Regions from separate parts of the Desulfuromonas soudanensis genome, predicted to be linked through region 1. Evidence: predicted binding sites of a transcription regulator. Region 1 holds the regulator's gene; each other region holds the start of a gene.
What was found. Region 1 encodes HrcA, which represses chaperone genes, less so after heat shock. Its sites were predicted from a motif close to TGTTAGCACTCNNNNNNNNNGAGTGCTAACA; they were not measured.
Positions count from the first base shown of each region.

Region 2: the regulator HrcA is predicted to act here: its motif matches at 1,296-1,326, upstream of groES (co-chaperone GroES).
Region 3: the regulator HrcA is predicted to act here: its motif matches at 1,505-1,535, upstream of rpoH (RNA polymerase sigma factor RpoH).

Region 1 covers NZ_CP010802.1:193,692-195,952, reverse strand. Annotated here, with positions in the region: gene grpE (nucleotide exchange factor GrpE) at 1-432, opposite strand, end outside; gene hrcA (heat-inducible transcriptional repressor HrcA) at 441-1,481, opposite strand; gene hemW (radical SAM family heme chaperone HemW) at 1,634-2,261, opposite strand, start outside.
Region 2 covers NZ_CP010802.1:3,728,362-3,730,622, forward strand. Annotated here, with positions in the region: gene groL (chaperonin GroEL) at 1-828, opposite strand, end outside; gene groES (co-chaperone GroES) at 870-1,160, opposite strand; gene DSOUD_RS16560 (hypothetical protein) at 1,410-1,940, opposite strand; gene DSOUD_RS16565 (pyridoxal-phosphate-dependent aminotransferase family protein) at 2,243-2,261, shown strand, end outside.
Region 3 covers NZ_CP010802.1:2,544,268-2,546,528, reverse strand. Annotated here, with positions in the region: gene DSOUD_RS11430 (AAA family ATPase) at 1-349, opposite strand, end outside; gene rpoH (RNA polymerase sigma factor RpoH) at 427-1,272, opposite strand; gene crcB (fluoride efflux transporter CrcB) at 1,690-2,061, shown strand; gene DSOUD_RS11415 (DUF190 domain-containing protein) at 2,243-2,261, shown strand, end outside.

The sequences.
Region 1 (2,261 bases):
GCGGGACGGATCGAAGGTCTCGCCGACGGTGGTGATGGGGACGACGCCGAAGCGTTCGATGAGACGGCCGAACATGTCGACGGTCATCTGCACCCCTTCGAGAAGACTCCCCCGGGCGTTGTCGTCCTTGCCGGCATGCTCCACGGCCCTCTCGAGGTTGTCGAGGACCGGCAGGATCTCCCGCAGGATATTTTCGTTGGCGAACCTGGCCAGATCCTCCTTGTCGCGCTGGGCGCGCTTGCGATAATTCTCCAGGTCGGCGCGTGCCCGCAGGTAAAGGTCGCGGTTCTGGTCGGCCTCCTGGCGAAGGGCGGCCAGGGTTTCGTCCGGAGTCGGCTCGGCCGGCAGGACCTCCACCTCGGCGGTTTCAGCGGGAAGCTCCTCGCCTTGCAGCGAAGGCTCTTCTTGCTCGTGTTTGTTCTTTTTTGCCACGGTATCTCCTATTTTGAATCTCCGTCCAGGATCTGGCTGACCAGCCTGGCGGTGTAATCGACGATGGGGATGACCATTGAATAGGGCATTCTGCTCGGACCGATCACCCCCAGGGAGCCGATGGTCCCCTGGCTGCCGGAATAGGTCGCGGTGATCAGGCTGCATCCGCGGATGTCGCTGTGCTCGCTTTCCGAGCCGATGAAAATCTGAACCCCTTCGGCCCGCTGGCTGGCATCGAGGAGTTCCACCAGGGAACTCTTCTGCTCGAAGGCGCGGAAGAGGCGCTTCATCTTCTCGAGATCGGCGAACTCGGGCTGCTCGAGGATGTTGGCGGCCCCCTCGATGTAGACCTGACTTGCCATCTCGGTGGACAGAACCTCCCGGGAGATCTGCAGGGCGCGGCGCATCATCTTGTCGTAGAGGGCCTTTTCCCGGGCCATTTCCGAGAGGATGCGCGCCTTGACCTCCTGAATGGTCAGTCCGGTCAGGGTCCGGTTGAGGTAGCCGGTCATCTGCTCCAGTTCGTACTGGGAGAGGTCTTCACCGACCTCGATGACCTTGTTCTGCACCAGTCCCGACTGGGTGACGAAAATCACCAGGACGCGGCCGCTGGAGAGACGGATGAATTCGATCTGGCGGAAGACCGTCGTGGTGAACCGGGGGGCCATGACGATCCCGGTGTAGGTGGAGATGGCCGAGAGAACCTTCCCCGCCTCGCGCAGCAGGTCCTCCGAGCGCAAGCCGCCGAAGCGGTAGCGGTCGTCGAGGCGCTGGCGCTCCTGGGAGCTGAGCTGACGCACCTGCAGCAGGGAGTCGACGTAGAAGCGGTACCCCTTTTCCGTCGGGACCCGCCCCGCCGAAGTGTGCGGAGAGGCAATGTACCCCATCTCCTCGAGATCGGCCATGACGTTGCGCACCGTGGCCGGGGACAGCGCCATGCTGTGCCGCCTGCTCACGGCCCGCGATCCGACCGGTTCGGCCGAGTCGATATAGTCCTCGATGATCGCTTCGAGGATCTTCCGGCTGCGCTCGTTGAGCTCTTCGCTCATGGGATCGTTCCACCTAAAAAAAACCAATAGCCGGAAAATCCGGCCCCTTGCAGCTGATTAGCACTCAAAGAGGAGGAGTGCTAACGGGAACAACATAACAACGCCCCTCCCCTTTGTCAAGGGCAAACAAGGCGGCCTTTTTCCCGTTTTCTCTAGAGGAAAGGGGCAATCAGGGTATCGTAAAGGAGCCAGGACTCCCGGTCCAGAACCCAGCGTTTCCCCTCCCGGCGCAGCCGACCGCCGGCGCGGGAGACCCCCTCGGCAAAGGCCGCCGCCACTCCGCAGCCGAAGCGACGGGCAAACGCCTCGTCGTCCACCCCTTCGGCGGTGCGCAGTCCCAGGTAGAGGGTTTCGGCCATCGCCCCCCTCCGATCGAAGCGCTCCACCAGCTTCGCCGGGTCCCTTCCGGCGGCGAGGTCCGCCCCATACCGAGCGAGATCCTGGGGAACGGCCCAGCGCTCTCCCCAACCCCGGTCGAAAAAGGAATGGGCCCCGGCGCCGATGGCCAGGCAGGGGCGGCGGCGCCAGTAGACGAGATTGTGGCGGCACTCCATCCCCGGCCTTGCGTAATTGGAGATCTCGTAGTGACGGTACCCCTTCTCGGTCAGGATGCGATCGGCACCGAGAAAATTTTCGGCATAGACCTCCTCGTCGGGAAGGCGCAGGTCCCCCCGCTGCTGCACCCCCTGAAAAGGGGTCCCCTCCTCCACAGTCAGGCCGTAGAGGGAGAGGTGCGAGGGTGCGAGGTCGAGGGTCTTCTCCAGATCGCGGAAAAAAGCG
Region 2 (2,261 bases), 420 kb from region 1:
GACGGCGGTGACGTTGAGGGTGCCGCGGAGACGGTTGACCACCAGGGTGGCCAGGGCTTCGCCCTCGACGTCTTCGGCGATGATCAGCAGGGGGCGCCCCTGCTTGGCGACCGGCTCGAGAATGGGGAGAAGATCGCGCATGTTGCTGATCTTCTTGTCGTGGATGAGGATCAGGGCGTCTTCCATCACCGCTTCCATGCGCTCGGCGTCGGTGACGAAGTAGGGGGAGAGGTAACCGCGGTCGAACTGCATCCCCTCGACGGTCTCGAGAGTGGTGTCCATCGACTTGGCTTCCTCGACGGTGATGACCCCTTCCTTGCCGACCTTTTCCATGGCCATAGCGAGGATGTCGCCGATGGTCTTGTCGCTGTTGGCGGAAATGGTCCCGACCTGGGCGACTTCCTTGTGGTCCTTGATCGGCTTGGAGAGTTCCTTGAGGGCGGCGACGGAGGCTTCAACGGCCTTGTCGATGCCGCGCTTGATCTCCATGGGGTTGTGGCCGGCGGAAACCAGCTTGACCCCTTCGCGATAGATCGCCTGGGCGAGAACGGTGGCGGTGGTGGTGCCGTCGCCGGCGATGTCCGAGGTCTTGGAGGCGACTTCCTTGACGAGTTGGGCCCCCATGTTCTCGAACTTGTTCTCCAGTTCGATTTCCTTGGCGACGGTGACGCCGTCCTTGGTGATCAGGGGTGCGCCGAAGGACTTCTCGATGACGACGTTGCGCCCCTTGGGGCCGAGGGTCACCTTGACGGCGTTGGCGAGCTGATTGACGCCGCTGAGAATGAGGGCGCGGGCGTCCTGTCCGAATTTAATTTCCTTGACTGCCATCTTTATCGATCTCCTTCAAAAATAGGTGTGAGCCGGTTGCCTTACTTCTCTACGACGCCGAGGACGTCATCCTCGCGCATCATCAGATACTCTTTGCCTTCGACCTTGATCTCGGTCCCGGAATACTTGCCGAAAAGGATCTTGTCGCCGACCTTGACGTCGAGGGGGAGAACCTTTCCGTCCTCGGTCACCTTCCCCTTGCCGACGGCGGCGACGAGTCCCTGCTGGGGCTTTTCCTTGGCCGAGTCGGGGATGTAGAGGCCACCGGAGGTCATGGTCTCCTCTTCGAGTCTCTCGACGATGATACGGTCGTGCAGCGGTCTGATGTTCATGGTGCGTCTCCTTTCGATAAAACCTAATGGATTACGGGAGCGTGTCCCTGGGGAAGACTTGCCGGGTCAATGTAAAAAGGCCCCCGGTTACTCGCCGACAGCGGCGAGCCGGGACCTCTCTGCAGGCACCGTCCTCGTTAGCACTCGCCGGACGGGAGTGCTAACAACAGGGGTAAATATAATCAGCCTGTCCTGAATGTCAAGGTCTTTCTGGAGAATTCGTCGACCGAGTGGGGAAAACAGCGGGATTCAGCGCCCGGAGAGGGCGTCGAGGAGGCGGGTCGCCAGGGTGCGGGCGACGTCTTCGGCGAGGTTTTTGCGTTCGGTTTCCACCGTCGAGTAGTCGTGCTCGAAAAAGGTTTCCCGGGGATAATCAAGGGTCAGGGTCGGCCGGTCGCTCCCCGGCTGATGGACCTGCAGGCGGCTCCTGAGACGGATGGCCGTGGAGCAGCATCCGCTCTCCTCGACATAGGCGAAAACCTCCCCCGTGACATAGTTGTGCTCGGCCAGCCACTGGGGGTCGACACGGGAGGTCCCCTCCTTGAGAATGACGAATTCGAATTCGCCCCCCCTGCTCCCGGCAATGAGGGTATCGACGAAGAGATCGAAAACCCCCTCCTCAATGGCGACCGGGACCATGATGGTGGTGAAGGGGACGATATAGATCGTCTCCTGCGGCGGCGGCGGCGTGAAGCCGGCTTCCATGCGCACCGAGGGGACGGCGGCGCACCCTGCCAGCAGCAGAAGGAACAGAAGGGAGTTGATGTGCTTTGCACCCATGGGCGTTTCTCCATCTCGGCGGCGGCAGGCCTGTGTCGTGGATGTTCGGTTGTTCCCTCGCCCTTGCGGCATCGACCGGAAGAGCAAGCATCCTAACCTTGCCCCCGGGAGGTTGTCAACGAGGGAATTCCTTGACATCGGCCCGGCGTGCGTGCTAAATCGCTGGCTGGTTCCGAGGCGGCATTTCGGGTGTTTTTGTGACCGAGCGCCGGGATTTAAACCACCGGGGACAGGGATCCGACAGACCGCTCCATCTACCTCGCGGTCGGGGCGTTTTTTATTTTCAAAGGAGCAACAGCGACATGGGGAAAAAACTCTACA
Region 3 (2,261 bases), 1.6 Mb from region 1:
GGGCGAAGACCGGCCCCTTGCGGGTGCGGAATTCGCCGGTTCCCGGATGGTAGATCGGCGTGCCGACCAGGTCGGCGGGGAGGAGATCGGGGGTGAACTGGATGCGGCGGAAGGAGAGGTCGAGGGCGGTGGCCAGGGTATTGACGGTGAGGGTCTTGGCCAGCCCCGGCACCCCCTCGATGAGGACATGTCCCCGGCAGAGGAGGCCGATGAGGAGCGCCTCGACGAGGTCCCGCTGGCCGACCACCACCCTGGCGATCTCGGCCAGGAGCGGGGCGACGAAGGCGCTCTTGAGGCGGATCTCGGCCTCGAGTCGGCTCAGGTCATCGCGGGCGGCAACTTCGGTCACGGCGCACTCCTCGGGTGGCGGGGCGTGGGATTTTTCGAGTATAGACATCCGCCCGGTGCAGTTCAAGGAGAAAGCCGTCAGGTCGCGGCCAGCACCCCCCTGAGTTTGGCCAGGGCGTTTTTCTCCAGCTGGCGGATCCGTTCGCGGCTGATGCCGTAGTCGTCGGCGAGCTCCTGCAGGGTGCGGGGGGCGTCGCAGAGGATGCGGTCGTGGACGATGCGCCGCTCCCGGTCGTTGAGAGCGCAGAGGGCGTCTTCGACCCGGGAGGTGAGGAGGCTCTCCTCCTGGCTCTTCATCAGGACCTCTTCCTGGCTGGGGCGGTCGTCGGCGAGGGTGTCGAGGAGGGAGTACCCCTCCCCCTCGGTCAATTCCAGGTCGAGGGAAGCGTCGCGGGCGGCCATGCGCACCGTCATCTCCTCGACCTCTTCGCTGCGCACCGAGAGCTCGGCGGCGATCTCCGCGGCCCCGTCGCCTCCGGCAAGACGCTGCAGCGCCGCCCGGGTCTGGCCGAGCTTGTAGAAGAGTTTCTTCTGCGCCTGGGTGGTACCGATCTTCACCAGCGACCAGCTTCTGAGGATGTAGCTCTGGATGGTGGCGCGGATCCACCATACGGCGTAGGTGATCAGGCGCAGACCGCGCTGCGGGTCGAACTTTTTCACCGCCATCATCAGGCCGATGTTCCCCTCCTGGACGAGGTCGGCCAGTCGGAGCCCGTAGGAGCGGTATTCGTTGGCGATCTTCACCACGAAGCGCAGGTTGGCGCAGATCAGCTTGTGGGCGGCCTCCAGGTCCCCTTCGTCGTGGTAGCGGACGGCAAGGGCATGTTCCTCTTCGCGGTCGAGGAGGGCGAATTGCCGGATGCTGGACATGTAATGTTCGAAGGAATCAGTGGCGGCGGGGAGCTGCAGGGTGGTCATTGTCATTCCCTCCCGGGATGGTTGATCCCATATCAGGGACCAAGGCTTTTATCCGCAGATGTCGCAGATGGGCGCAGATGAAACCGGGATCAAGGGACCCCGGGCAAAGATTGAATTCCCGGGTTTATCATCTGTGTAAATCTGCGACATCTGCGGATAGTTTGAAGGTTTTGAGGAACCAGACCCGACGGTTCAAAAGTTTTGACAAAATGGAGAAGATTGATCTTGAAAATCGGCGCATTGGCACTCTCTCTGGTGGAGTGCCAATAGATATAACAAATCACATCTCCTTCGGCAACAGGAATATGGGCAGAGACGCCTGTGCAAAGGCGCACTCGGCGACTCGCCGGTTGACAGCCTTGAAGGCCCCCTCCATAATGGTCGCCGTCGCCCTTTTCCATAGAAACTTTGCGGACAAAAAAAATGCAACTCGTCTATATCGGACTTTTCGGCGCTCTTGGCTGCCTGGGACGCTATTTCGTTTCCGGGTGGAGCTACACCCTCTTCGGCCGCGGCCTCCCCTACGGGACGTTGGCGGTGAATGTCATCGGCTCCTTTCTCCTCGGTCTGATCATGGAGGGGAGCCTGCGCAGCACCTTCCTCTCCCCCGAGGTGCGCATGGGGATCACCGTCGGTTTCATGGGGGGATTTACGACGTTTTCCACCTTCTCCTACGAGACGATCCGCCTCATGGAGGACGGCAGCTTCCTGCAGGCCGGGGCCAACGTCCTTCTCAACGTTCTGGTCTGCCTGGTCTTCGCCGGCCTCGGAATCTTTCTGGCGCGGCAGCTGTGATCCCGCAGCAAGAGTCGAGGACGACCTATTTTTGCCAGGTCTCGGAATAATGAAGGGCGCAAACCTGTTTCACGCGACGCCGCAACGACGCAACGAAAATCCGGTTCCTGACCTTGATCCAAAAACGTGGCGTCGTTGCGGCGTCGCGTGAGGCAAAGATCTTGTTTTGCAGGAGGATGAGATGACCAGACTCGAAGGGG